2 regions of the Streptomyces sp. NPDC087263 genome follow, and region 2 is predicted to be linked to the other one. Evidence: riboswitches for the same ligand, from Rfam matches in the RefSeq annotation. Region 2 holds a riboswitch; the other holds the start of a gene.
What was found. Region 2 has a riboswitch for glycine ahead of gcvP (aminomethyl-transferring glycine dehydrogenase). Riboswitches for the same ligand answer to the same signal wherever they lie in the genome.
Positions count from the first base shown of each region.

Region 1: it holds a riboswitch for glycine, as region 2 does, so the genes downstream of both, gcvT (glycine cleavage system aminomethyltransferase GcvT) here and gcvP (aminomethyl-transferring glycine dehydrogenase) in region 2, are expected to answer to the same signal.

Region 1 is NZ_JBIUYT010000002.1:301,759-316,329, forward strand. Features, by position in the region: gene ACIPC1_RS06585 (ABC transporter ATP-binding protein) at 1-821, opposite strand, end outside; gene ACIPC1_RS06590 (ABC transporter permease) at 818-1,825, opposite strand; gene ACIPC1_RS06595 (ABC transporter substrate-binding protein) at 1,894-3,642, opposite strand; gene ACIPC1_RS06600 (ABC transporter permease) at 3,700-4,698, opposite strand; gene ACIPC1_RS06605 (enhanced serine sensitivity protein SseB C-terminal domain-containing protein) at 5,147-5,941, opposite strand; gene ACIPC1_RS06610 (enhanced serine sensitivity protein SseB) at 6,102-6,905, opposite strand; gene ACIPC1_RS06615 (AAA family ATPase) at 7,026-7,712, opposite strand; glycine riboswitch at 7,935-8,031, shown strand; gene gcvT (glycine cleavage system aminomethyltransferase GcvT) at 8,179-9,297, shown strand; gene gcvH (glycine cleavage system protein GcvH) at 9,473-9,850, shown strand; gene glyA (serine hydroxymethyltransferase) at 9,865-11,151, shown strand; gene ACIPC1_RS06635 (L-serine ammonia-lyase) at 11,303-12,670, shown strand; gene ACIPC1_RS06640 (cupin domain-containing protein) at 12,958-13,464, shown strand; gene ACIPC1_RS06645 (MFS transporter) at 13,461-14,571, shown strand, end outside.
Region 2 is NZ_JBIUYT010000012.1:1,536-16,106, forward strand. Features, by position in the region: gene ACIPC1_RS32615 (sugar phosphate nucleotidyltransferase) at 1-1,919, shown strand, start outside; gene ACIPC1_RS32620 (DUF881 domain-containing protein) at 2,087-2,923, shown strand; gene ACIPC1_RS32625 (small basic family protein) at 2,920-3,252, shown strand; gene ACIPC1_RS32630 (DUF881 domain-containing protein) at 3,258-4,121, shown strand; gene ACIPC1_RS32635 (FHA domain-containing protein) at 4,183-5,160, shown strand; gene ACIPC1_RS32640 (MerR family transcriptional regulator) at 5,203-5,946, shown strand; gene ACIPC1_RS32645 (bifunctional nuclease family protein) at 6,032-6,505, shown strand; gene ACIPC1_RS32650 (MerR family transcriptional regulator) at 6,724-7,359, shown strand; gene ACIPC1_RS32655 (DNA polymerase IV) at 7,438-8,808, shown strand; gene ACIPC1_RS32660 (PRC-barrel domain-containing protein) at 8,845-9,216, opposite strand; glycine riboswitch at 9,331-9,427, shown strand; gene gcvP (aminomethyl-transferring glycine dehydrogenase) at 9,611-12,496, shown strand; gene ACIPC1_RS32670 (DUF5999 family protein) at 12,807-13,013, opposite strand; gene ACIPC1_RS32675 (hypothetical protein) at 13,369-13,953, opposite strand; gene ACIPC1_RS32680 (glutamate--cysteine ligase) at 14,497-14,571, shown strand, end outside.

The DNA.
Region 1 (14,571 bases), on a different contig from region 2:
GGGTGCTGCGGCCGCTCGAAGATCGTGTCGACCGGACCGCGCTCCGCGCACCGGCCGCCGTACATCACCAGCACGTCGTCGGCGATCTCGGCGACCACACCCAGGTCGTGGGTGATGAGGACGACGGCGGAGCCGAACTCCTTCTGCAGATCGCGGATGAGGTCGAGGATCTGCGCCTGGACGGTCACGTCCAGGGCGGTCGTCGGCTCGTCCGCGATGAGCAGTTCGGGGTTGTTGACGAGCGCCATGGCGATCATCGCGCGCTGGCGCATACCGCCGGAGAACTCGTGCGGGTAGCTGTCGACGCGCTTGCCGGGCTCGGGGATGCCGACCCGGTCGAGCATCTCGATGGCCCGCCTGCGTGCCGTCTTCTTGTTGACCTTGTGGTGGACGCGGTACGCCTCCACGATCTGGTTGCCGATCGTGTAGTACGGGTGCATCGCGGACAGCGGGTCCTGGAAGATCATCGACATCTCCCGGCCGCGGAGCTTGCGCACCTCGTCCGGGTCGGCGCCGACCAGTTCCTTGCCGTCGAGCCAGATCTCGCCGGACATCCGGACGTTCTTGCCGCCTGCGCCCAACCGGTGCAGACCCATGATCGCCAGCGAGGTGACGGACTTCCCGGAGCCCGACTCGCCCACGATGGAGAGGGTCTTGCCCTTCTCCAGCGAGAAGCTGAGCCCGTCGACGGACTTGACCAGGCCGTCGTCGGTCGGGAAGTGGACCTTGAGGTCGCGTACTTCGAGGAAGGCGCTCGGCGCGTCGGAGCGCGCGGTGACGGGTTCGCCTACCGCGGCGCCGGTCTTGGACAGTTCGGTCACGAGAGCCTCACCCGCGGGTCGGCGGCTGCGTAGAGCAGGTCCACCAGAAGATTTGCGATCACGACGAAGAAGGCGGCGAGCAGGGTCACGCCGAGGATCGGGGGCAGGTCGTTGTCCTGGATGGACTTCACCGCGTACTCACCGATGCCGTGCAGGGAGAACACGTACTCGGTGATCAGCGCACCACCGAGCAGCAGACCGAGGTCCATGCCGAAGATGGTGATGATCGGTGTCAGCGCGGCCCGCAGCCCGTGCCGGACCACGACCTTGCGCTCGCGCAGGCCCTTGGCGCGTGCCGTGCGGATGTAGTCCTCGTTCATCGTCTCCAGCATGCCGGACCGCGTGAGCCGCGCGTAGATGGCGGAGTAGAGGAGAGCGAGCGAGCACCACGCCGGGAAGAGGGTGTTGGCCCACTGCGCGGGGTTCTCGGTGAACGGGACGTAGGTGCGGCCGAAGATCGGCCACTGGAAGGTGAAGAGCAGCAGCGCGAGGTTGCCGGTGAAGAACATGGGCAGCGAGACGCCGGCGAGGGCGATGCCCATGAAGGTGCGGTCGAGGAGCGAGCGCGGCTTGAGTGCGGAGACCACACCGGCCGTGACACCGGACACCAGCCAGAGCACGGCGGCTCCGACGGCCAGCGAGATCGTCACTGGAAGGCGGGAGGTGAGCTGTGGCCAGACCGCGACGTGGGTCTTGAAGGAGTAGCCGAAGCAGGGCGCGTCGCAGTGCGCCGTGGTGGGGCCGAGGTCATAGGTGGCTCCGACCACGATCCCCTTGATGAAGTGCCAGAACTGGACGTAGAGGGGCTGGTCCAGTCCGAGGTTGTGCTTGACCGCGGCGATGTCGGCCGCCGACGGGTTCTTCCCGATGTACTGCTGGGCCAACGAGTCGACGGTCTGACCGGCGAACCGCGGCAGCACGAAGAAGATGCCGAAGGTGACCGCGGTGACGATCAGCAGCAGGATCACCGCTGCGACCGTCCGACGGAGGATGTACGAGATCACGGGGACCGGCCTGGTGCCCGCGGGCTGCGAAGCCCGCGGGCACCAATGCCTTCACCTGCCTTCCGGGGCTACTTCTTGGTCGTGCCGATGTTGAGGTAGTCGTACTGACCGCTGAAGGCGGCCGTGGAGACCAGGTTGGTGAAGCCGGCCGGGCGATACAGCAGGACCTTGAAGTAGGTCAGCGGAACGAGGGCCGCCTCCTCCATGGTCTTCTTGTCGACCTCGGTGTACATGGCGTCACGAGCGGCCTTGTCCTCCGTGCCGATCGCCTTCACCAGCAGCGCGTCGATGTCCGCGTTGTCGAGCTGCGACAGGTTGGTGTTACCCGACTGGCTGATCGCCTTGCCGTTCAGGATCTGCTGCAGGAAGCCGTAGCCGGACGGCCAGTCGGAACCCCACTGCATCATCATCAGACCGATGTTGTTCTTCTTGTCGAACTCGGGGACACCCGCGTTGTCGGTGAAGTACTTGCCCGACGGGTACTGCTTCAGGCTGGCGTTGATCCCGACGGCCTTGAGCGAGTTGATGATCGCGGTGGCCGCGTCGATCTCCTGCGGACGGTCGCTGCGCGCGGAGATGTTCGTGTTGATCGTCGTCTTGCCGCAGGCCGTCAGCTGCTCCTTGGCCTTGGCCACGTCACCCTTGTTGCCGGCGGAGGCGTAGATGTCCGACTTCTCGTAGCCGGGGATGTCCGGCGGGAGGACGGTGGTGGCGATGTCACCACGGATCGGGCCGCCCTCGGCGGTCTGCACCGAGACCTTGTCGATCGCGTACTCGACGGCCTTGCGGCAGGCGACGTTGTCGAACGGCGCGAGCTTGGTGTTGATCGCCATGTAGACGAGACGGCCACCGTAGGTGTTGTCGGTGTTGGCCTTCAGGTCGGCGGAGTTGACCACCTTCGCCTGCGTCGCGGCCTGGACACCCGTACCGCCCAGGTCGATGGCTTCACCGGCCATGACGTCCTGGTCGATCGTCTCGGCGTTGACCTTCAGCTTGACGACGATCTTGTCCGGGTACTGCTTGCGCAGCGGGTCGGTCGACGCGTCCCAGTTCTCGTTGCGGACGAGGGTGACCTGCTTGCCCTCCTCGTAGCTCTCGAACTTGTACGAGCCCGAGGACACGATGTTCTTGACGTAGTCGACGCCGGTGTCCTTGGCCTGCGGCACCGGAGCCGTCTGCGGCGTGGCGACCAGGTAGTCGAACTCCTGGAAGGCCGTGTTGAGCTTGAAGACGATCGTGGTGTCGTCCGGCGTCTCGATCGAGGACAGACCCTCGGCGCTCTTGTCCTTGTAGGGACCCTTGTACTTGTCGCCGCCATCGAGGAACTGCTGGAAGTAGTTCGGGCCGAGGGAGAGTACGTCACGCGCGAAGTTGGAGCGCTCCACGGCGTACTTCACGTCCTTCGACGTGATCGCCGTGCCGTCCTGGTACTTCAGGCCCGAACGCAGCTTGTACGTCCAGGTCTTGCCGCCGTCGCTCGGCACACCCGCGCTCGCGGCGAGGTCCGGGACCAGCTCGTTGCCCTTCTCGCCCGCGCCGGGCTTGAAGGTCATCAGCGGGCGGGCGTACAACCGGCTGAGGTTGTACATGTACGCGTAGTACGTGTTGCCGGGGTCGAACGAGTCCGGGACGTCGGAGTACTCGTACGTGACCGTCCCACCCTTCTGGGTGGAGGCGTTGACGACGTCCTTGGTCGCTGCGTTGGCCCCAGCTGAGTTCGTGTCGTCGGTCGTGTTGTCATCGGCCTTGCTGCAGCCTGCGAGTAGCAGACTCACACTGCCGATGGCCGCAACTGCGGCCAGCGCTGACCTTCGCATGATGTTCGGGTCCCCTCCATTGTCGGAAACTTGTTGGGCACTCGCCGCTGCCGCAAGTCAGCGGCTGCGCGGGTCGAGAGCGTCGCGGAGACCGTCGCCGAGCAGGTTGAACGCCAGCACGGTGACGAAGATCGCGAGGCCGGGCACGATCATGAACTGCGGATCGACCTCGTAATAGGTGACGGCCTCGCTGAGCATGCCTCCCCATGACGCCTGCGGGGGCTGGATGCCGACGCCCAGGAAGCTCAGGCTGGCCTCGAAGAGGATGTTGGTCGGGATGAGCAGCGTCGAGTAGACGATGATCGGGCCGACCAAGTTCGGGAGCAGCTCTCGGAAGAGGATGTACGGCCCCCTCGCGCCCATCCCTCGGGAGGCGTCGACGAACTCGCGCTCCCGCAGGGCCAGGGTCTGGCCGCGGACGATGCGTCCCAGGTAGGGCCAGTTGAAGAAGCCGATGATGAAGATCAGCACGCTGATGTGCAGCGGTAGCCCTTCCAGGCCGAACGCGCCGCCCTGCAGCGTCGCGGAGATCGCGATGGCGAAGAGCAACAGCGGGAAGGCCAGGAAGGTGTCCATCAGCCGGCTGATGATCGAGTCGACCCGTCCGCCGTAGTAACCGGCGACCACTCCGAGGATCGTGCCGATCACGTTCGAGAGGATCGTGGCGCCGAAGGCGACGACCAGCGAGACCCAGGAGCCTTCCAGGATGCGGGTGGCGATGTCGCGCCCGAACTTCGGCTCCACGCCGAGCGGGTGCGACCAGCTCATCCCGCCGAAATCACCCAGGGGCAGCGAGGTGTTGGGGTCGATCAGGTCCTGGTTGAAGGCGTTCGGGTCGAGTCCGAACACCGCCTGGATGGGGCGCGAGAGCGCCGCCACCAGGATGAGCAGCACGACGATGACACCGCCGACGACCGCCACCTTGTCGCGCTTGAAGCGCGTCCAGGCGATCTGCCCCAGGGAACGGCCCTCGATCTGCCCCTTGTCGACACCGGCAAGCACAGCCTCCGGCTGTACTTCCGTTTCCGACCCGGTGGTCTCGATCGGTGCGGTCACAATGACCCGACCCCTCTGACCGGTGGTGACCGGCCTACGCCTGCCGCTGTCTGCGGCTTGGTTCACTTGCATGCCGGGAGCGGCCGCAGATGGTGCGGCCTGGAAACCCGGGCTGTTACGACGACTTGCACTCACTCACAGGATCGAGGACCCCATGTCTGACACGGGAGTCTTCATGGCCGCCACGATCACGTGCCAGGTCTGACGGCGAAAGTATGCGCAACCGTGATGCGGTTAAGTGGATTCCGTTATCCGAACAGTGGGTAACGCGGGGCGGACAGTGGGCAGTTGGGGTGGAAAGGGCCATGGGGCGCCCTTTCGGCCGGTGTCAGCCCCAAAGGGGACATCCAACCCTTACGCCCGCCGACCCGCAGGTCAGACGCAAGATCACGACATGCGGAGATCAGGACATGGCGGGGCGAGGACGGGTTTCGCTGTGGAACAGGGATCAGTATGACCGGGACTGCGGATAGCCGTAGCCACCGGCCACCGGTGCCTGCGCCGGAGCCGCGTGCGCCTCACGGTCGTAGAAGGGCCGCGCGTGGGACCGCAGCCACATCGCCACCGGGTCGTATTCGTCGGACATCGCGACGGTCGAGACGGGCAGCCCGTCCGGCACAGCGCCGATCGACTGCTGCATCATCGCCCGCACCGAGTCGACGGCCGGCGGCGAGGTGTCGTACACATCGAGGCCGATGGCCAGATAGGGCGCCCCGAGCGCGGGCTGTACCCAGGCGCGGCGCAGCGAGCGCACGGCGGACGTGCGGTGCGCGTTCTGTGTGAGCAGGGCGTAGAACTGCGGGATCTCGATGCCCGGCTCGGAGAGCCTGAGCGGGCCCGCGGGCTGGCGCTCCAGGCCCGTGGCGATACGGCGCAGATCGAGCCAGGGGATGCCGACGCCGCCGCCGGGGGCGTGCGGGTTCAGCCAGAGACCGAACTGGTCGGGGTACAGGGTGCGGGCGACATCGAGGCCGTCCACCACCTCGTACGAACGGTTCCAGCCGCTGGCCGAGAGCTCCTGGGCGGAGGTCACACAGGGTGCGTACCCGAAGCCGTCCACCTGCATGTTTCCGTACTGCGCGTCCGGGGAGCCGGACTGGCCGTGCCAGAGCAGCATCCAGACCTGGCCTGCCGACGGGGCCGCGAGCGCGCGAAGGAGCGCCTCGTAGGCGTCGTAACGCCCGGGCGTCACCTGGCGCAGCATGTGCTCGACCTGCCCGGCCGCGGTGCCGCTGGCGCTCACCTGTACCGCCCCTTCGCGAAGTTGCCCCGGATATGAAACCAGCTTAAGCGGCGACCCTGACACCGGCGCGGGACGCTCCGCTGGAATGCCGCATGAGAGCTGGGGACTTGCTGCCGTACCGCGACCGCGGTGCGGTCGCTCGCGCCTCTTTTGGGCGCCCTCAGTGGCCGTGCTGGTAGAAGGGCCGCACCCGCTCGCGCATCCAGTCGCCCACCGGGTCCTGGGTGATGTCCAGGAGGACGAGGTTCACGGGGCGGTCGACCGGGACCCGGCCCAGCGCACGGCCCAGCGCGTCCAGGGGGAGCGTGCGGGCCTCGCCCTCCCACAGGGAGAGTTCGACGCCGATGAACATCACGGGCGAGCCGCCCTCGATGCCGGCCAGGCAGCGGCGGGCGGTCAGCACGACGCCGGTCCCGGCGAACTCGGCGGAGGCGGCGGACAGGAAGTCCACCGGGTCGTCCTGCCAGTCGGGCTCGAAGAGCCGCACCCGGCCGCCGCTCGCGGATCCGTCCAGCGGCGTATGCCCGGCGCGGCACAGCTCGGCGACCGCGAGGGGCGGCAGCGGTACGCCGACCACACCGTCCGGGTTGACCACGATGCCGGCCTGCGGGGGCAGCCCGCGGGCGAACTCGACGGCGGGCGCGATCGTGAACGACATGTGCCCGCCGGTGACCTGGCGGAACTGCTCCTCGGAGCTGAAGACGGGGACGTACGCCTGACCCGCGATCTCCAGCGTGGGCAGGTCGAGCGGGCCGCTGTGCGGGCCGCCGCCGTTCGGCAGCGGGACCCAGACGAAGCTGCGGCCGAGGACCTCGACGATGCGGGCACCCGACGAGGGCCCCGCGGGCACGCCGAGGGACGCCGCGAGCACCTCCTCCAGCTCGTTGCCCGGCCATCCGCCGTGCGGATGGGGGTGGGCCTGCGCCGGGAGGCCGGGGATGTCGGGGAATTGCGGGAAGTCCATCTGTCTACCGCCTGCTGTGAACCACTGTTCCGGTGTTCGGGTGTTCCGGCTGGCTAGATTAGTGGGCTTGTACGCAGTCTCGGCCGCTTCGGCGGTTCCCAGCCACTCCCCCCGCCCCTCTCAGCCACCGAAGTCGATCCGGCGCAGCACGTCCGCCGCGTCGCGGTCGACGAGCACCGCGGAACCACAGCCCTCCGGCAGGTCGCCCTTCTCGACGGAGCGCAGCAGCCGGGCGATCGCGCCGCGGTGGCGGGTGAACGCGTACCGCGAGACGCCGCGGCCGCGCTCGCGCTGACCGTCGAGCGCCGTGCCCGGTGTGACGTCGAGCAGCAGCAGGTGCAGCGCGCCGCCGCGGCGGCGGGCCTCGCGCGCGAGCCAGCGGCGGACCCAGGCCTGCGTACCGCAGTCGTGTACGACGACTCCGGCGCCGGAGCGCAACGCGCGGTGCAGGCCCGTGTAGTGGGCGAGGCGGACGAGGGGGCGGTAGACCGCGTACGGGAGCCAGCGGGACGTCCATCCGTCCCAGCGGTCGCGGGTGTCCTGCGAGTCGACGCGCGGGCCCGAGACGGCGCGGCGCATCAGGGTCGACTTACCGCTGCCGGGGAGTCCGGTGACCACGACGACGTCGGAACTGCCGAAGTGCAGGCCGTGCGGGCTGTGTCCCGCGCGGTCCCTGAGGTCGCGGACGACAGCCGTCGGGAGCGGGTGGCACACCTCCCGGGCCGGGGCACCGGGCTGCTTGGGCAGCGCGAGGCCCGCCGTCGTCGCGTACGCCGTGGTCCTGTTCACCGTGACCGTCCTCCCCATGGGTCTGGAGACCCATCCCCGCCGAGTGTAAAGAGAAGGTAATGCGCGGTGCTTCCTGTTTCCGTAATCGGACTGCCACAGGCTGGTTACAGGTCGCTTCAGGATGTCACTGTAAGGCGCCGCGAGTCACTGTGGGTCGCTGTGCGGGGGCGTTCGAAGGTGCCCCTCCCGTGTCCCCGGGATGCGTGCAATGATGTGCGCGCCAACTGCATACCGGCCGCTTGAATCCGCGCGGGAGAGTTCCGGGGCACGTCGCCCCGGGCGCCGAAGGAGCAAGTCCCTCCCTTGAATCTCTCAGGCCCCGTACCGCGCGGGCGAGGCACATCTGAAAAGCGGGCCGCCGACCAGTGGCCCCACCCAAGGTGCAAGTCATGACCTCCGTTTCGCGGGGTCGTGATGAACCTCTCAGGTTCCGATGACAGATGGGGAGGAACGACCTCGCCGTCATGCCTTGGGAGCCCCACCGATGAGCAGCAACGCACCCCGTCACACCGCCCTCGATGCCCTGCATCGCTCGCTCGGCGCGACGATGACCGACTTCGCGGGCTGGGACATGCCCCTGCGCTACGGCTCCGAACGCGACGAGCACCTCGCCGTCCGTACGAAGGCCGGTCTCTTCGACCTCTCGCATATGGGAGAGATCACGGTCAGCGGGCCCCAGGCCGCCGCTCTCCTCAACCACGCGCTGGTCGGCAACATCGCCTCGGTCGGTGTCGGCCGCGCCCGCTACACGATGATCTGCCGGGCGGACGGTGGCATCCTCGACGACCTGATCGTGTACCGCCTTCAGGAACACGAGTACATGGTTGTCGCCAACGCCTCCAACGCCCAGGTCGTGCTGGACGCCCTCGTGGAGCGTTCGGCGGGCTTCGACGCCGTCGTGCGGGACGACCGTGACGCGTACGCGCTGATCGCCGTTCAGGGCCCGGAGTCCCCCGGCATCCTCAAGTCCCTCACCGACGCCGACCTCGACGGCCTGAAGTACTACGCGGGTCTGCCCGGCACGGTCGCGGGCGTCCCCGCCCTCATCGCCCGCACCGGCTACACCGGCGAGGACGGCTTCGAGCTGTTCGTCTCCCCCGGCGACGCCGAGCAGGTGTGGCAGGCGCTGACCGAGGCGGGCGCCCCGTACGGGCTCATCCCGTGCGGTCTGTCCTGCCGGGACACCCTGCGCCTGGAGGCGGGCATGCCGCTGTACGGGCATGAACTGAGCACCTCGCTCACCCCCTTCGACGCCGGCCTCGGCCGGGTCGTGAAGTTCGAGAAGGAGGGCGACTTCGTGGGGCGCGAGGCGCTCTCCGAAGCCGCCGCGGCGGCTGTCGAGAACCCTCCGCGGGTGCTCGTCGGTCTGATCGCCGAGGGCCGTCGCGTCCCGCGCGCCGGGTACGCCGTCGTCGCCGACGGCAAGGTCGTCGGCGAGGTCACCTCGGGCGCCCCGTCCCCGACGCTGGGCAAGCCGATCGCGATGGCCTACGTCGACGCCGCGCACTCCGCTCCGGGTACCGCCGGAGTCGGTGTGGACATCCGGGGCAGCCACGAGCCGTACGAGGTCGTGGCGCTGCCGTTCTACAAGCGCCAGAAGTGAGACTGGCCCACGGGCCGGGCTTCGGGCTCCACGGTCGACAGAAGCGACACCTGGGCACATATCGGGTATCCAGCCCGACCGTACTCGCCGGACGTGCCACCGGGCACACATCCGCCCAGCTCATCACCCCTCCCCCCGTCATCAGCACTCCCCCGCGTACAGGAGAATTCAGGACATGAGCAACCCCCAGCAGCTGCGCTACAGCAAGGAGCACGAGTGGCTGTCGGTCGCCGAGGACGGCGTCTCGACGGTCGGCATCACCGAGTTCGCGGCCAACGCGCTCGGCGATGTCGTCTACGCCCAGCTTCCGGAGGTCGGTGACACGGTGACCGCGGGCGAGTCCTGCGGTGAGCTGGAGTCGACCAAGTCGGTGAGCGACCTGTACGCGCCGGTCACCGGCGAGATCGTGGAGTTCAACCAGGACGTGGTGGACGACCCCGCCCTGGTCAACTCGGCCCCCTTCGACGGCGGCTGGCTGTTCAAGGTGCGCATCGCGGACGAGCCGGACGACCTGCTCTCCGCCGACGAGTACACCGCTTTCACCGCCGGCTGAGGAGTCGTAGCCCCATGTCTGAACCCAAGTCGCTTCTGAACACCTCTCTCCACGAACTCGACCCCGACGTCGCCGCCGCCGTCGACGCCGAGCTGCTCCGCCAGCAGTCCACCCTCGAGATGATCGCCTCGGAGAACTTCGCTCCGGTCGCGGTCATGGAGGCCCAGGGCTCGGTCCTGACCAACAAGTACGCCGAGGGCTACCCCGGCCGCCGCTACTACGGCGGCTGTGAGCACGTCGATGTCATCGAGCAGATCGCCATCGACCGCGTCAAGGCGCTCTTCGGTGCCGAGCACGCCAACGTGCAGCCCCACTCGGGCGCCCAGGCCAACGCGGCCGCGATGTTCGCGCTGATCAAGCCGGGCGACACGATCATGGGTCTGAACCTCGCGCACGGCGGGCACCTGACCCACGGCATGAAGATCAACTTCTCCGGCAAGCTCTACAACGTGGTCGCCTACCACGTGGACGACGCCACCGGCCAGGTCGACATGGCCGAGGTCGAGAAGCTCGCCAGGGAGTCCCAGCCGAAGCTGATCGTGGCCGGCTGGTCGGCGTACCCGCGTCAGCTCGACTTCGCCGAGTTCCGCCGGATCGCGGACGAGGTCGGCGCGTACCTGATGGTCGACATGGCGCACTTCGCCGGTCTGGTGGCGGCGGGCCTGCACCCCAACCCCGTACCGCACGCCCATGTCGTCACGACCACCACCCACAAGACGCTGGGCGGCCCGCGCGGTGGCGTGATCCTGTCCACGGCCGAGCTCGCCAAGAAGATCAACTCGGCGGTCTTCCCGGGCCAGCAGGGCGGTCCGCTGGAGCATGTGATCGCCGCCAAGGCCGTCTCCTTCAAGGTCGCCGCGACGGACGAGTTCAAGGAGCGCCAGCAGCGGACCCTTGACGGTGCGCGGATCCTGGCGGAGCGGCTGGTCCAGGACGACTTGACGTCGGCCGGTGTCTCGGTGCTCTCCGGCGGCACGGACGTGCACCTCGTCCTGGTCGACCTGCGCAACTCCGAGCTCGACGGACAGCAGGCCGAGGACCGTCTTCACGAGGTCGGCATCACGGTCAACCGCAACGCCGTCCCGAACGACCCGCGTCCGCCGATGGTGACCTCGGGTCTCCGTATCGGTACGCCGGCCCTGGCGACCCGCGGCTTCACGACCGAGGACTTCGCCGAGGTCGCGGACATCATCGCGGAAGCCCTCAAGGCGCCCTCTCCCTTCGGGGCGGCCGACGCGGACTCACTGAGGACCCGGGTGTCCGCGCTGGCGGACAAGCACCCGCTGTATCCCGGCCTGTAGAAGTTCGTACGGCTTCACGCGTTTCCTGCGTTTCGTCATCGGATTCGCCTGGAACGTACGTTTCTTCGGGGCGCCGCGCACACTGGATGACAGCTGTGGGCGGCGCCCGCCCCTTGCACCACCCCTGTTCTGCCTGCTTTGAGGAGTTCCCGTGGCCATCTCGGTCTTCGACCTGTTCTCGATCGGCATCGGCCCGTCCAGCTCCCACACGGTGGGCCCGATGCGCGCGGCACGCATGTTCGCCCGGCGCCTGCGCAACGAGGCCGTGCTGGACTCGGTGGTGTCGATACGCGCCGAGCTGTACGGCTCCCTGGGCGCGACCGGCCACGGGCACGGCACCCCCAAGGCGGTGCTGCTCGGTCTGGAGGGCGCCTCACCGCGGACGGTGGACGTGGAGGGAGCCGACGGCCGGGTCGAGGAGATCAGGTCGGCGGGCCGCCTGAAGCTGCTGGGTGAGCACGAGATCGACTTCTCCTTCTCCGACGACCTGATCCTGCACCGCCGCAAGACGCTGCCGTACCACGCGAACGGCATGACGGTCTTCGCGTACGGCGCCTCGGGCGAACCCGTGCTGGAGAAGACGTACTACTCGGTCGGCGGCGGCTTCGTGGTCGACGATGACGCGGTGGGCGAGGACCGCATCAAGCTGGACGACACGGTCCTCAAGTACCCCTTCCGTACGGGCGACGAGCTGCTGCGGCTGACCCGCGAGACCGGTCTGTCGATCTCCGCGCTGATGCTGGAGAACGAGCGGGCCTGGCGGACGGAGGAGGAGATCCGCGAGGGCCTCCTCGCGATCTGGCGCGTCATGCAGACATGCACCTCGCGCGGCATGTCCCGAGAGGGCATCCTGCCCGGCGGTCTCAAGGTCCGCCGCCGCGCGGCCATGTCCGCGCGCCAACTCCGCGCCGAGGGCGACCCATTGGCCCACGCCATGGAGTGGATCACCCTCTACGCGATGGCGGTGAACGAGGAGAACGCGGCGGGCGGCCGGGTCGTCACGGCCCCGACGAACGGCGCGGCCGGCATCATCCCGGCGGTCCTGCACTACTACATCAACTTCGTGCCCGGCGCCGACGAGGAGGGAGTCGTACGTTTCCTGCTCGCGGCCGGAGCCATCGGCATGCTCTTCAAGGAGAACGCGTCCATCTCCGGCGCCGAGGTCGGCTGCCAGGGCGAGGTCGGCTCGGCCTGCTCGATGGCCGCCGGCGCCTTCGCCGAGGTCCTCGGCGGCAGCCCCGAGCAGGTCGAGAACGCCGCCGAGATCGGCATGGAACACAACCTCGGCCTCACCTGCGACCCGGTCGGCGGCCTCGTCCAGATCCCCTGCATCGAGCGCAACGGCATGGCCGCGGTCAAGGCCGTCACAGCCGCGAAAATGGCCATGCGCGGCGACGGCTCCCACAAGGTCTCCCTCGACAAGGTCATCAAGACCATGAAGGAGACGGGCGCGGACATGAGCGTCAAGTACAAGGAGACGGCGCGGGGCGGGCTCGCGGTGAACATCATCGAGTGCTAGGGAAGTAGGCCCCCGACCCTCTCAAGGTCTCCCTCGCAGCCGCAGCCACGGCACTGAACCAGGTCTCCCCCACGGCACGCCGACCTCCTTACGGCCCGGCGGCGTCTCCGGGGTGCCCACCCCCGGGGTGCGAAGTCGTCGATGCCGTTCGGGTGATCGGACGCCATTCGATCTGTCGTATGAAGAACGTGTGACAGCGATCATGAACGCCGCCAGCGCTCGGGGGATGTCGATGTACGTTGAAGAGAGTTGCAATGGCGAACGTGATGCACGACAGGGGGAGTTGTTTGCCGACCACAGAGCAGCGCCGGGAGGAGGAGCAGTCCCCCGCCGCCGACCACCGCGTCCACCCGGCCGGTCGTGCCGACGACTGCCAGGAGCCCTGTCACGCTCGCGACATCCACAGCGGCTTCCTCATCGCCCCTGTTGACCGGTACCAGACCGCCCGGCGTGAGGACGACGTCCTTGCCGTCGGTTTCCATGGCCTGGAAGAGCGACCGACCCGCCTCGGTGAGAACTCCGCGTCCGCGCCGGTCGAATTGTGGCTGATGAACCGGGTGGAGCGCAGGACCGCCTGCTGCCGGTCCGTCAGCAGCTCCCTGGCCCACACGCCGAGGCCACGTGATACGACCGACCTGGACCCCGGGGACATCGTGCTCGTGCCGGCCTGGTCGCGGCACCACTTCACCAACCCCTCGGCCGAGGACCTGGTGCTGCTGAACCTGATGAACATCCCCCTGCTGGCGCACCTGGGGAACCTGGCCTCCGGGCAGCAGCAGGAGGCCGGCTCGTGACGGGGTCCGACCCCACCACGGCGACGGCGGACGAGGCGGTCCCCGGCGAGGCACCCGCGCAGGTGGGGGACTCGTACAAGTGGACCGTGCTCGGGCTCGCCGTCACTGCCCTGACCACCGGCTCCGTCGTCTACTCCGGTGTCAGTGTCCTGATGCCGTTCTGGAAGGACACCTACCAGCTGTCCGCCGCGACGGCCGCTCTCGCCGCCACCGCGGTCCAGGCCGGGCCGATCGCCTCCATGCTCGTCCTCGGACGGGCCATCGACCGCTACGGAGAGCGCTGGGTCGTCTCCCTCACGATGATCGCCATGGGCATCACGGCCTTCATCGCCGCGGCCAGTGGACCGAGTTACCCGATGCTGCTGCTGTTCATCCTGGTGATGGGTGCCTTCTACGGAAGCATCCTGCCGGGCGGGCAGCGGGCCATCACCCGCTGGTTCGAGCCCGGACTGCAGGGCATGGCCACCGGTATCCGGCAGAGCGGGCTGCCGATCGGCGCGGCCCTCGCCGGCGCGGTCCTGCCCGCGCTCGCGCTGCACCACGGATGGACGGCCGCGGTGGTCGTCCAGGGCGTGGCCGGCGTTCTCGGCGGCGTGGTGTTCGGGGCCTTCTACTGGCGCGCCGGCGACACCGCCGCGGTCGGCCGCAAGGCACCGGTGAACATCCGCCGCCTCGCCTCGGGCCTCATACGCGACCGCCTCGTCAGGTCACTGCTGATCAGCGGTCTCGCCCTGGCTGCCCTGCAGTACGTGTTCTCGGCGCAGATCCTGATCTTCCTCAGTGACCATCTGCGGATCCCGATCGTCACGGCCGGGTTCATGTACTCCGTGGCACAGGCGGCCGGGATCGGCGGCCGGATCGGCCTGGCCTGGATCAGCGACCACTTCTGGCCGGGCAGGCGGATGCGCTCCCTGCAGTGGATCCTTCTCGTCTCCGCGCCGCCCGTGGCCGCCCTCGCACTGCTGACCCCCGGTTCGCCGCGCGTCCTCGCGTACGCCCTCTGCACCGTCCTCGGCCTGCTCAGCGTCGGCTGGTACCCGCTCTACCTCGTCCAGGTCGCCGACATCGCACCCCGGCACGCGGTGGCCTCCACGATCAGTTTCGCGA
Region 2 (14,571 bases):
CCGGCGATGTTTTTCCCCAGCTGATGAAGGAAGGCAAGCCCGTCTACGGCTATATCGCCGAGGGCTACTGGGAGGACGTCGGCACGCACGAGAGCTATGTGAAGGCGCAGGCCGACGTCCTGGAGGGCAAGGTCGACGTCGAAATCGACGGCTTCGAGATCTCGCCGGGCGTATGGGTCGCCGAGGGCGCCGAGGTGAGCCCCGATGCCGTACTGCGCGGGCCGCTCTACATCGGCGACTACGCCAAAGTCGAGGCGGACGTCGAAATCCGTGAGCACACCGTCATCGGTTCCAACGTCGTCGTCAAGACGGGGGCCTTCCTGCACAGGGCCGTCGTGCACGACAACGTGTACATCGGGCAGCACAGCAATCTGCGTGGCTGTGTGATCGGTAAGAACACGGACATCATGCGGGCCGCCCGGATCGAGGACGGCGCGGTCATCGGCGATGAATGCCTCGTCGGTGAAGAATCGATCATTCAGGGAAACGTTCGCGTCTACCCGTTCAAGACCATCGAGGCCGGCGCCTTCGTCAACACGTCGGTGATCTGGGAGTCGCGGGGCCAGGCGCATCTCTTCGGCGCGCGTGGGGTGTCCGGGATTCTGAACGTCGAGATCACCCCGGAACTCGCCGTACGGCTCGCGGGAGCGTACGCGACGACGCTCAAGAAGGGCTCCACGGTCACGACGGCGCGCGATCACTCCAGAGGTGCTCGTGCGCTGAAGAGGGCGGTCATCTCGGCGCTGCAGACCAGCGCCATCGACGTACGCGACCTGGAGAACGTACCGCTGCCGGTGGCCCGGCAGCAGACGGCCAGGGGCAGCGCGGGCGGGATCATGATCCGGACGACGCCCGGTGTGCCGGACTCCGTCGACATCATGTTCTTCGATGGGCAGGGCGCGGATCTGTCGCAGGCGAGTCAGCGGAAGCTGGACCGCGTGTTCGCGCGGCAGGAGTATCGGCGTGCGTTCCCCGGTGAGATCGGGGATCTGCACTTCCCGGCCAGCGTCTTCGACTCGTACACCGGGTCGTTGCTGCGGAATGTCGACACGACCGGGATCACCGAGTCGGGGCTCAAGGTCGTCGTGGACGCGTCGAACGGTAGTGCGGGGCTCGTGCTGCCCAGCCTGCTCGGCAAGCTCGGGGTCGACTCGCTTGTCATCAATCCCGGTCTTGACGAGTCGAGGCCGACGGAGACGGCGGATGCGCGGCGGTCCGGGCTTGTGCGGCTCGGAGAGATCGTGGCGTCCGCGCGGGCGGCGTTCGGAGTGCGATTCGACCCGGTCGGCGAGCGGCTTTCGCTGGTCGACGAGAAGGGGCGGATCGTCGAGGACGACCGGGCTCTCCTTGTGATGCTGGACCTGGTGGCCGCTGAGCGGCGTAGCGGGCGGGTGGCGCTTCCGGTGACCACCACGCGGATCGCCGAGCAGGTGGCGGCGTACCACGGCACGCAGGTGGACTGGACGACGACCTCCCCGGACGATCTGACGCGGGTCGGGCGTGAGGACTCGACGATCTTTGGTGGCGACGGGCGTGGTGGTTTCATCATCCCGGAGTTCAGCGGTGTCTTCGACGGCGCGGCGGCGTTCGTACGCCTCATCGGGCTGGTGGCGCGGACGCAGCTCACGCTGAGCCAGATCGATGCGCGGATTCCGCGGGCGCATGTCCTCAAGCGTGATCTCGCCACTCCCTGGGCCGTCAAGGGACTCGTGATGCGCCGGGTCGTGGAGGAGGCCGGTGAGCGGTTCGTGGACACGACCGATGGCGTACGGGTCGTGGAGACGGACGGGCGCTGGGTGATGGTGCTCCCGGATCCCGCCGAGGCGGTTACCCATCTGTGGGCCGAAGGGCCCGACGATGCCTCCGCGGAGGCACTGCTCGACGAGTGGTCGGCGGTCGTGGACAGCGCCGGTCGCTGAAACACCCAACACGCGCGCGTGCCGGACAAGTGCCCCCAAGGGGGCCTGTCCGGCACGCCGGTGGGGCCATTCGGAGGTAGCGCCCGCGACGTGCGACGATGTGCGGCATGCCGCAGCAGCCCCCCGTTCGGAGCAGTCCCGCGCGCCCCGCGCGTCCGGACGCCTCCATGTCGCTGCTCACCAATGTCATGGACCACAGCCTTGACGAGGGGTATGCCGAAGCGGCTGCCCGGAAGCAGGCCGAGGGCGCCGGCGGCATGCCGAAGACGGTGCGGGCGAAGCTGGGTCTGGCGGCCGGTCTTGTCCTCGCGGGCCTGGTGGTGACCCTCGGAGCGGCGAACGCGCGGATCGCGGCGCCTGTCATCGCCAAGGAGCGCCAGGAACTCATCGACCGTATCGAGCGCGAGACCACCGCCGCCGACAAGCTCGAAGGCAATGTCGACACTCTGCGCGCCGATGTGAGTGCGAGGCAGCGTGAGGCGCTGAATACCGACGGGGGCAGTGAGCAGGCCGACCTGGTGGGTATTCTGTCGGGCGCCACCGAGGTGCACGGCCCGGGCGTGAAACTCGTCGTCGACGACGCCAAGGAAGCAAGTCAGGACGGCGACGGTGATCCGCGGGAGACCTCCGGGTTCTCCGACACCGGTCGCGTGCGTGACCGCGACATGCAGCGGGTTGTCAACGGGCTGTGGGAGTCGGGTGCCGAGGCCATCTCGATCAACGGCCAGCGGCTGACGGCGCTGTCGGCGATCCGGGCCGCGGGTGACGCGATACTGGTCGACAACAAACCGTTGGTGCCGCCGTACACGGTGCTCGCGGTGGGGGACGGCCAGCGGCTCAGCACCAGGTTCCAGAACAGTGCCGACGGGCTGTATCTGCATGCCTTGCAGGAGAACTACGGCATCCGGACCAGCATTTCCGTCGAGGACGACGTCCGGTTGACCGCCGCACCGAGTGTGATCGTACGTACAGCACAGCCGAGCACAGAGAAGGGCACATCGTGATCGCCGTACTGGGCCTCGTCGTGGGAGTCGTGGCTGGATTGTTGGTCCGGCCCGAGGTTCCCGCAGTCGTCGAGCCTTATCTCCCGATCGCCGTCGTGGCGGCACTCGACGCCGTGTTCGGAGGCTTGCGCGCGATGCTCGACGGCATTTTCGACGACAAGGTCTTCGTGGTGTCGTTCCTGTCGAATGTGGTCGTGGCCGCGCTGATCGTCTTCCTGGGCGACAAGTTGGGTGTGGGCGCCCAGCTCTCCACCGGTGTCGTGGTCGTCCTCGGTATCCGCATCTTCTCCAACGCCGCGGCGATCCGTCGTCACGTGTTCCGGGCGTGAGGCCGATGAGCAACGACGACGAGGCATCGACGGCCTCCGGCAGCCCAGAGAATCGTCTGCGCAGGGAACTTCCAGAAGAGGTTCGGGCCGCGGCTCCCGCGCCACCGGAGCGGGAGCCGGAGGAGCGGGAGGAGGGCGCCGAGCCTGGGCTGACCGGCCGTCAGCGACTGGCGCAGGGGCTGTGGCCGCCGCGGGTGTCCCGCGCGCAACTCATCGTCGCGCTGCTGCTGTTCGGCCTCGGCTTCGGTCTGGCCGTCCAGGTGGCGTCCAACAGCGACAGCGGCAGTGCCCTGCGCGGCGCACGTCAGGAGGATCTCGTACGCATCCTCGATGAACTGGACAGCCGTACACAGCGTCTTCAGGACGAGAAGCAGGGTCTCGAAGATCAGCGCACCGAGTTGGAGAACAGTTCGGACCAGGCCGAGGAGGCGCGCAAGCAGACTGTCGAGAGGGAGAAGCAACTCGGCATTCTGGCGGGCACGGTGGCCGCGCAGGGACCCGGCATCACCCTGACGATCAACGACACCAAGGGGACGATCGAGGCGGACATGCTGCTCGACGCCATCCAGGAGCTCCGCGCGGCCGGTGCGGAAGCGATCCAGGTGAACGGTGTCCGGGTCGTCGCCAGCACCTATCTGACGGATTCCGACAAGGGCGTGAGTGTGGACGGGAACAAGATCACCCAGCCCTACCGTTTCAAGGTCATCGGCAAGTCGCAGGACCTGGAGCCGGCGCTGAACATCCCCGGAGGCGTGGTGCAGACACTGGAGAAGGAGCAGGCCATCGTCACGGTCGAGCCCTCGACGAAGATCGTCGTGGACGCCTTGCGACTGGCGAAGCAGCCTGACTACGCTCGGTCGTCCCAGTGAAGCGGGGTCGCATGAGAGGGGCCCGGCCAGGGCAAGAGGTTGCGGGGGGTCGGCGCACCGAATGGGTGGTGCGTGGTGGAAACTGTCAGGTGGATACGGACGTTGTGAGGATGTCCGGGTCGACCGGTGTGTTCAATCAGGGTTCGTCCTGCCCCACGGGCGGGTCTGTTTCGGTCAAGGGGAATCGCCCGTGAAGTTGTTTGGGAAGTTGTTCGGCAAGAGCGCACGAGGAGAGGGCGGCGACAACGCCACTGCCCGGCACCGTGCATCACGCCATGGAGATGCCGAGGATCAGGGTGGCGAGCGCCCGCTGTTCCGGGATGAGGTCGGTGGTCAGGGCAGTGACATTTCCGGTGGTCAGGGCGCGCCGTCTGTTGACCCTGCCCAGTCAGGCCGCATAGGTTTCGGGGAACCGTCGACCTCAAGTACGGGTGGAGGGTTTACCGCCGACCCGTATGGTTCCCATGCCCCTGGAGGGCAGCCGCGGCAGGAGGATCCATCCATGTCGGCCCTGGTGTGTACGAGGTGCGGTAACCGCAATGCGGAAAACAGCCGTTTCTGCTCCAACTGCGGTGCGCCGCTGCGGGGCGGGGTGACCGCGGAGCGTCCGTCCGAGACGACTTCCACGATCTCCATTTCTGGCCTTGAGGCCTATGACGCCGAGGTGACGGGTCAGACGCTCTCACCGGCGCTCTCCCCGGAGGCTCAGGCGGCCGTCGACGCGCTGCCGCTCGGCTCGGCGCTCCTGGTGGTGCGCCGCGGCCCGAACTCGGGCAGCCGGTTCCTGCTGGACGGCGAGCTGACCACGGCCGGACGTCACCCGCAGAGCGACATCTTCCTGGACGACGTGACCGTGTCACGCAGCCACGTGGAGTTCCGCCGCGTCGCCGACGGTTCGTTCACCGTGGCGGACGTCGGCAGCCTCAACGGCACCTACGTCAACAGGGAGCGGATCGACTCGGTCGCTCTGTCGAACGGCGACGAGGTGCAGATCGGCAAGTACCGGCTGGTCTTCTACGCGAGCCAGCGGGGCATCTGACCCTCCCCCGGGCTCTGTCCGGGGGGACCCCCAGGAAGGTCCATGCTTCGATCACCGAGCGGCGGTGCCGGCCACGGTACCGCCGCCACGGACAGCGGACTGATGAGCATCGGCACGGTGCTCAACGTACTGCGCGACGAGTTCCCCGAAGTCACGATCTCCAAGATCAGGTTCCTGGAGTCGGAGGGGCTCATCGAGCCACAGCGGACCCCTTCGGGGTATCGCAAGTTCAGCGCCAACGACGTCGAGCGCCTCGGCCACGTCCTGAGGATGCAGCGGGACCACTATCTGCCGCTGAAGGTCATCCGTGAGTATCTGGACGCCCTGGAGCGGGGTGAGCCGGTGCGGCTGCCGACCGTGGGTCGTCAGCGCGACTCGGGCGAGGGTGAGCTGTTCGCCGAGCACGAGGCGCCCACGGCGGCCCGGGTTGGTCGCGCCGAGCTCCTTGCCGCTGCCGAGATCGGCGAGCCGGAACTGGAGGAGTGGGAGTCGTACGGACTCATCGTGCCGTTCCCGGACGGGGCGTACGACGCCGAAGCGGTGACCGTCGCCGCGCTCGTCGTCGAGCTGGGCCGGTTCGGGATCGAGCCGCGTCACCTGCGCGCGATGAAGGCCGCTGCCGAGCGTGACGCGGGACTGGTCGATCAGGTGGTGGCCCCGCTGCGGCGACACCGCAATCCGCAGACGAGGGCGCACGCGGAGGCGCGTACGAAGGAGCTGGCGGGGCTCACGGTGAAGCTGCACGCGGCGCTGGTGCAGACCGCGCTCGGTGTGCGACTGCCCTGACCCGGGGCGCTCCGCGGGTGCCGGATGGTCCCCCCGTTCCGTGCCCGACTACCCAAACGTCCCGGGCACGGCCTAGGGTTGCTGTGTGAACGAGCTCGATGTCGTAGGTGTCCGGGTCGAAATGCCCTCCAACCAACCGATCGTGCTTCTGCGTGAAGTGGGAGGCGATCGTTACCTCCCCATCTGGATCGGACCGGGGGAGGCGACGGCGATCGCCTTCGCCCAGCAGGGCATGGCCCCGGCGCGACCGCTGACCCACGACCTGTTCAAGGACGTGCTGGAAGCTGTCGGTCAGGAGCTCACCGAAGTGCGCATCACGGACCTGCGTGAGGGCGTCTTCTACGCGGAACTGGTGTTCGCCAGCGGGGTCGAGGTGAGTGCCAGGCCTTCCGACGCCATAGCGCTGGCCCTGCGCACCGGGACGCCGATCTACGGCAGCGACGGGGTGCTCGACGACGCCGGTATCGCGATCCCGGACGAGCAGGAGGACGAAGTGGAGAAGTTCCGCGAGTTCCTCGACCAGATCTCGCCCGAGGACTTCGGGACCAACAGCCAGTGAGGGCACGGGGCCTCGGAGAACTCCGGGCGGCAATTGCCAGCGGCCAGTGTGGTGTGCCGCGGCCCGCTCGGAGAGCATTCGGCTAGCCTTTCCCCGCGGTGGGGCGCGGGAAACCACTCCTAGGGTGATTATCACTCGGCGTGCCGAGTGTGGCGATCGTTGACGCACCCCTGGTGACTGCCTACCGTCGAGAAGGCAGGTCAAGGACGGAGGTCGGCGTGAGAAGCAGCGGCGACGGTACGGCTGGGGGTGCTCCCGGACGCGGTCTGGGGGAGAGCGGCCCGTACCCGCTTCATGGCAACGCGGCCGATCACATGCCGCGGCGGCCGACAGCAGTGTCCGGTGAAGGCGAGGCGGTTTCCGAGGAGGTCGGCTACCGCGGTCCAACGGCGTGCGCTGCCGCGGGCATCACCTACCGGCAGTTGGACTACTGGGCGAGGACCGGACTGGTCGAGCCGAGCGTGCGGCCCGCCTACGGGTCGGGGACGCAGCGGCTGTACAGCTTCAAGGACGTGGTCGTCCTGAAGATCGTCAAGCGGTTCCTCGACACCGGGGTGTCGCTGCAGAACATCCGCACCACGGTCCAGCACCTGAGGGAGCCCGGTTTCCGGGATCTGGAGCGGATGACGCTGATGAGCGACGGCGCCACGGTCTACGAGTGCACATCCCCCGACGAGGTCCACGCGCTGCTCCAGGGCGGCCAGGGGGTCTTCGGGATCGCCGTGGGCGTGGTGTGGCGGGATGTCGAGGGTGCGCTCTCGCAGCTGCACGGGGAGCGTGTGGACACCGGCGAGACGCTGGTGAGGAACAACCCCTCCGACGAGCTGGCACGAAGGCGCAATCGCGCGGTCTGAGGATCTGTGGAGCGGAAGAGGCTGATGGTGCCCCGGCTTGGCGGGGCATTGTCAGTGGCGTAGGGCAGCATCGGAGATGTGAGAACCGCGCCCACGATCCTGCATCTCGACATGGATGCCTTCTTCGCCTCGGCGGAGCAGGCGTCCAAGCCGAGCCTGCGCGGGAAAGCGGTCGTCGTGGGCGGGCTCGGACCACGTGGGGTCGTCTCCACGTGCTCGTACGAGGCACGGGTCTTCGGCGTGCACTCGGCGATGCCCATGGCCCAGGCACGCCGGCTCGCGCCGAACGCCGCGTATCTCACGCCGCGCTTCGGGATCTACCGAGAGGTCAGCGAGCAGGTGATGGGGCTGCTGCAGGCCCTGTCGCCGCTGGTGGAGCCGCTGAGCCTGGACGAGGCGTTCGTCGATCTGGAGGCAGGGGAAGCGGCCTGGGACGAGGCGTCGGCGCGGCTGACCGGAGCGAAGCTGCGCGCGGACATCCGGGCCGTCACCGGGCTCACCGGATCGGTGGGGCTCGCCGCGTCCAAGATGCTCGCGAAGATCGCCTCGGAGCAGGCCAAACCTGATGGTCTGGTGCTGATAGAGCCGGGGACCGAGCGTGCGCTGCTGGGGCCCATGCCGGTGCGGACGCTGCCGGGCGTCGGGCCGGCGACGGGGGACCATCTGCGGCGGGCCGGGATCACCACCGTCGAGGAGCTCGCCGAGGCGGGCGAGGACGAGCTCGTACGGCTGCTGGGGAAGTCCCACGGGCACGCGCTGTACGCGATGGCGCTGGCGCGCGACGACCGGCCCGTGGTCGCCGAGCGGGAGACCAAGTCGGTGTCCGTCGAGGACACGTACGACGTGGACATCCATGACCGGGTGCGGGTCGGTCTGGAGGTGCAGCGGCTCGCCGACCGGTGTGTGCAGCGGTTGCGTGGAGCCGGGCTGTCGGGGCGCACCATCGTGCTGAAGGTGCGGAGATACGACTTCTCGACGCTGACCCGGTCCGAGACGCTACGGGGGCCCACGGACGACCCCGGGGTGGTGCGGGAGGCGGCCGCCCGGCTCCTTGAGTCGGTGGACACGACCGGTGGCGTACGGCTGCTCGGTGTGGGTGTCTCCGGACTGGCCGACTACACGCAGGAGGACCTGTTCGCGCAGGCGCAGGCCGCCGCGGGGGAGCTGGCGGCGCAGGAGCACGTCGAGGAGGAGGTGGCGGAGGGGGCCGTCGAGGAGCAGGTGCCGCCGACTGAGCGGCGGTGGTCCGCGGGGCACGATGTGCGGCACGCCGAGTTCGGGCACGGGTGGGTGCAGGGCAGCGGGCTCGGGCGGGTCACCGTTCGGTTCGAGACGCCGTACTCCGAGCCCGGGAGGGTACGGACGTTCCGTACCGACGATCCGGGGCTGGAGCCGGCGGAGCCGTTGCCCTTGGTGGCGGAGACCGTTGGCCATCACGGTGAAGGTTGAGCTGCGGGCTTTGCCTAGAGGGGGCGGGGCGCGGCTTCAGGTTTCGTCCGTGCCCGCCAGGCGGCCGAAGTCGCGGTCCGGTGCGGGAGGCGGGGATGACACGTCGAGGCCGTAGTGGTGGTAGAGCTGGAGTTCCTGCTCGGGGGAGAGGTGGCGGCCGACGCCGAAGTCGGGCGCGTCCTTGATCAGCGCCCGCTCGAAGGGGATGCGCAGAGCGCCTTCGACGAGTTCGCTGGGCTCCAGGGGCACGAAGGCGTCCCTGCTGAACAGTCCCGTGCGTATGGCCGCCCACTCCGGGACCCCGGTCGCGTCGTCGAGGTAGACCTCGTCGATCGTGCCGATCTTGGCTCCGTTGCGGTCGAATGCCTTGCGGCCGATCAGGTTGCGCGGATCGATGTCGGTCTGCACGGTGCCCTCCATTTGGTCGCAACTCATCCGTAAGCACTACAAAAGAGCAGATTCAGGAAGGTGGCCACTCGAAGGCTCGGGAGTTGTCCTCGCTGGTAGGCTGGCAGCGGCTGCTGACCCTGTGCGGGAGAGTCCTCAAGACACCATCGGAGGGCGCCGAAGGAGCAAATCCTCCCCGGAATCTCTCAGGCCCACGTACCGCACGGACGAGGTCACTCTGGAAAGCAGAGCGGGTGCCGACGACGGCTCCCGCTCTCACCGACGGTGAAAGTCGGGTCGCAGCGGGCGGGCGGGCCGGTGAAACTCTCAGGTTGAGATGACAGAGGGGGAGGCCGTCGGGGCACCCGTGCCGGGGTGCCCCCCGAAGGTCGCGTCAGACCAGGAGGCCTCCGCCATGACCGCCCCTCGCATTCCGCTCTCCGAACTCGAACAGGGAATCCCCTTCGAGCAGCGCCACATCGGGCCCGACACCGAAGCCCGGGCCAAGATGCTCGCGCAGGTCGGATACGGCTCGCTCGACGAGCTCACCGCCACCGCGGTGCCGGACGTGATCAAGAACGCCGAGGCGCTGGAACTGCCGGGCGCACGCACCGAGGCCGAGGTGCTGGCCGAGCTGCGTACCCTCGCGGACCGTAACCAGGTGCTCGACTCGATGATTGGGCTCGGCTACTACGGGACCTTCACTCCGCCGGTGATCCTGCGGAACGTCATGGAGAGCCCGGCCTGGTACACCGCGTACACGCCGTATCAGCCGGAGATCTCGCAGGGCCGCCTCGAAGCGCTGCTGAACTTCCAGACTGTCGTCGCCGAGCTGACCGGGCTGCCGACGTCCGGTGCCTCGCTGCTCGACGAGAGCACCGCGGCCGCCGAGGCGATGGCGCTGTCCCGGCGCATGGGGAAGAACAAGAAGGGTCTCTTCCTGGTCGACGCGGACGTGATGCCGCAGACCGTCGCGGTCATTCGGACCCGCGCCGAGCCGACCGGCGTCGAGGTCGTCGTCGCCGACCTGAGCGCGGGCATCCCCGCCGAGATCGCCGGGCGTGAGATCAACGGCGTGCTGACCCAGTACCCGGGCGCCTCCGGTGTCGTACGCGACATCAAGCCGCTCATCGAGCAGGCGCACGAGCTGGGTGCGGTCGTCACCGTCGCCGCCGACCTGCTGGCCCTGACCCTGCTGACCTCGCCGGGTGAGCTGGGCGCGGACATCGCGGTCGGTACGACGCAGCGGTTCGGGGTGCCGATGGCCTTCGGCGGTCCGCACGCCGGGTACATGGCGGTGCGCGAGAAGTTCGCGCGCAGCCTGCCGGGCCGGCTGGTGGGTGTGTCCGTCGACGCGGACGGGCACAAGGCGTACCGCCTGGCCCTGCAGACGCGGGAGCAGCACATCCGTCGTGAGAAGGCGACGAGCAACATCTGCACGGCTCAGGTACTGCTTGCGGTGATGGCCGGTATGTACGCCGTCTATCACGGTCCCGCGGGTCTGAAGACGATCGCGCGGCGTACCCACCGGTACGCGACGATCCTCGCCGAGGGGTTGAAGGCGGGCGGAGTCGAGGTCGTCCACGGTGCCTACTTCGACACGTTGACCGTGCGCGTCCCGGGCCGGGCCGCCGAGATACTGGCCGACGCGCGCGACCAGGGGGTCAACCTGCACCTCGTGGACGCCGACCGGGTGTCGATCTCGTGCGACGAGACCACCACACGCAGGCAACTCGCCGCCGTGTGGACCGCGTTCGGCGTCGAGGGCGATGTCGAGGCGCTGGACTCGACCGCCGAGGACACTCTTCCGACCGCGCTGCTGCGCACCGACGAGTACCTCACGCACCCGGTGTTCCACCAGTACCGCTCCGAGACGGCGATGCTGCGCTACCTGCGCAGGCTCTCCGACCGTGACTACGCGCTCGACCGCGGCATGATCCCGCTGGGCTCCTGCACGATGAAGCTCAACGCGACGACCGAGATGGAGCCGGTCACCTGGCCCGAGTTCGGGCAGTTGCACCCCTTCGCGCCCGCCGAGCAGGCGCAGGGCTACCTCACGCTCATCCACGAACTGGAGGAGCGGCTCGCCGAGGTCACCGGGTACGACAAGGTGTCGCTGCAGCCCAACGCCGGTTCGCAGGGTGAGCTGGCCGGGCTGCTCGCCGTACGGGGATACCACCGAGGGAACGGCGACGAGCAGCGCACCGTGTGCCTGATCCCGTCCTCCGCGCACGGCACGAACGCGGCGAGCGCCGTGATGGCCGGCATGAAGGTCGTCGTCGTGAAGACGGCGGACGACGGCGAGATCGACGTCGAGGATCTGCGTGCCAAGATCGAGCAGCACCGCGACGAACTGTCCGTGCTGATGATCACGTACCCCTCGACGCATGGCGTCTTCGAGGAGCACGTCGCCGACATCTGTGCCCAGGTGCACGAGGCGGGCGGCCAGGTGTATGTGGACGGTGCCAACCTCAACGCCCTGGTGGGGCTTGCCAAGCCGGGGCACTTCGGCGGTGACGTCTCGCACCTCAACCTGCACAAGACCTTCTGCATCCCGCACGGCGGCGGCGGTCCGGGCGTCGGTCCGGTCGGGGTGCGCGCGCACCTGGCGCCGTACCTGCCCAACCACCCCTTGCAGCCGGCGGCCGGGCCCGAGACCGGTGTCGGCCCGATCTCGGCCGCTCCGTGGGGTTCCGCGGGCATCCTGCCGATCTCGTGGGCGTACGTCCGGCTCATGGGCGGCGAGGGGCTGAAGCGGGCCACGCAGGTGGCCGTGCTCTCCGCGAACTACATCGCGAAGCGCCTGGAGCCGCACTACCCGGTGCTCTACACCGGTCCCGGCGGGCTCGTCGCGCACGAGTGCATCATCGACCTGCGGCCGCTGACCAAGGCGACCGGTGTGAGTGTCGACGACATCGCCAAGCGCCTGATCGACTACGGGTTCCACGCGCCGACGATGTCGTTCCCGGTGGCCGGCACGCTGATGATCGAGCCGACCGAGTCCGAGGACCTGGTCGAGCTCGACCGCTTCTGCGAGGCGATGATCGCCATCCGTGCGGAGGTCGAGAAGGTCGGCTCGGGTGAGTGGGCGGCGGACGACAACCCGCTGCGCAACGCTCCGCACACCGCCGCCTCGCTCGGCGGGGAGTGGGAGCACGGCTACAGCCGCGAGGAGGCCGTCTTCCCGGCCGGTGTCTCGGTCGCGGACAAGTACTGGCCGCCGGTGCGCCGGATCGATCAGGCATACGGCGACCGGAACCTGGTCTGCTCCTGCCCGCCGCTGGACGCCTACGAGGACTGATCTCCAGGCCGACCCCGGGGCCGCGCGCGGCAAGGCGGTCGGGCCTGGACGCGTATGGGGACTGAACTGGTCGGCGGTCGGGGCCCGGATGCCTACGAGGGCTGATCAGCGCCGGGACCTGGACGGCTACGGGAACTGATCAGCGCCAGGGCCTGGACCTGTACGGGGACGACCGATCAGCGAGAGGGACTGGACGGCTACGGGGAGTAATCACCCTCGGACATGCGTCGGGGCCGGTTCGGAGAATGCGTCTCCGGGCCGGCCCCTCTATGTACTGGGCGGCTCTGCCGCAGCCACCCGGTTGTGCGGTTCAGGCCGCCGTCATCACGTGCTCGCTGCCCAGCGGGCGGTGCGGGGCGATGATCTGGCCGTCCGGCAGGAGCTCACCGGTGTCCTCGAAGAGCAGCACGCCGTTGCACAGCAGGCTCCAGCCCTGCTCCGGGTGGTGCGCCACGAGGCGGGCGGACTCCCGGTCGGCGGATTCGGCTGTCGGGCACGGCGTCTTGTGCTGGCACATTGGTGGGATCTTTCGCTGGGTTGAGAGGTGAGTGATGGCTGTGGTGTCTGTCCCGCGGCTCGATGTGGTCATGGCCGCCCCCCGTTGATGTGTGGTTTGGAACCCAGTGTTGCCCTACGGGCGTCAATCCGCAGGGATTTAGCGGCAGCGCTCCTCACAGGTTGATGACGCATCACCCGTGCGGACGGTTCATTCCAACTGTGCCGTCTTTTCGGGTGGTTCGCGGTGGCCGGATAAGGCTAGTCCGGTCGGGCGCGGGATGCGTTTTCCCTCGTACGAGCGGTATGGGGCCCGAACGAGCGAAGTGCCCCGCTGCCGGAAGGACGGCGGCGGGGCACGGACGCTGGCGAGAGTGCTATGCGGGTGAGCTGAGCAGAGGTGTGGGAGTGAGCCGATGGGTGAGGACCGGCAGGAGCTCGGCGACACGGTGTGGGCGGTGCGCTGCGATGCCGGGTGGGGCCGGTGCCAGCGGGACCAGGATGTCGGTGGCGGCGGGGTGGCCGGTGGCGCCGTCCGCGGTGGTGTCGCCGTGCAGCCAGAGCGTGAGCATGTACAGCTCCGGCACGGAGAGCAGACGGGCCTGGTAGGACTGTTTCATGGCCTCGGCCTGGCGCAGCGCGCGTTCGGTGGCGGCGATGTACGGGCCCTCGAAGAAGCGCGAGAAGGCCCAGCCGTCGGGGGTCAGCATGGTGTCGGCCGCGGCGACCATGCGGTCGCCGCAGCGGATCAGGAAGCGCCACCCGGTGAGCCGGGTGGCGTACCCGCCCGCGGGCGTGATGCGGTCCAGGATGTGTACGGGGAGCGGGAGTTCGGGTGTGACGGGTCCCTGTGCCATACGGAGGGACGGCGTACGCGCCTCCCGGACGGCGGTGGGGGAACCGAGTGCCGTGAGGACGGAGCGCAGGGCTGGCGCGGGAGCCGGGGGTAGGTGCAGCGGCATGATGGGTCGCCTCTCGTTCGACAGGCACGGTGGCGCGAGGGAGGGGGCGGACGGCGTTGTCAGCTCTCGGGGCCGAAGGGGCGAGGGATCTGGATCCGCCGACAATGTGTCGCCTGCCGCGTGGCACCTGGACAGCAGGACCTAGGACCGCGAGCGCCAACTCTCTGCCTCGTTCGCGAAGTTTATACGAGACGTGTTCACGCGGTGTTTCGTCTAGTCGTCCCACATATGAAGGGCAAGGCACTATTCGGTCGGCGAAACGAGAGGTTTATCCTGGTTCTGCGTGAAAGCGCGCCGATGACCTCGGAATGCTTCGTCGGAGCGGTCGGCCGATTCTCGTCGGCGTTTTTCACGAGATCGCGTCGGACGAAACTGGGCACTGGTTCATGCCTGGTGAATGTGCCTGGGGGTACTCGAGTCCAGAGTAGCGGGCGGCGGGCGCCTCCAGGACGTTATCGATCGCGTTGCCTGGGCATTATCCCCGGTGACCCGGGACGCCAGAGGCCGGAGTATCGGCCTGCCCATCCGAGGAAGGACGCTTCGATGGGAGAGAAGGTCGAGGCAGAACTGTTCGACCTGTCCGATCGCCGGCACTATCGCGAGAAGCTCCGGCAGTGT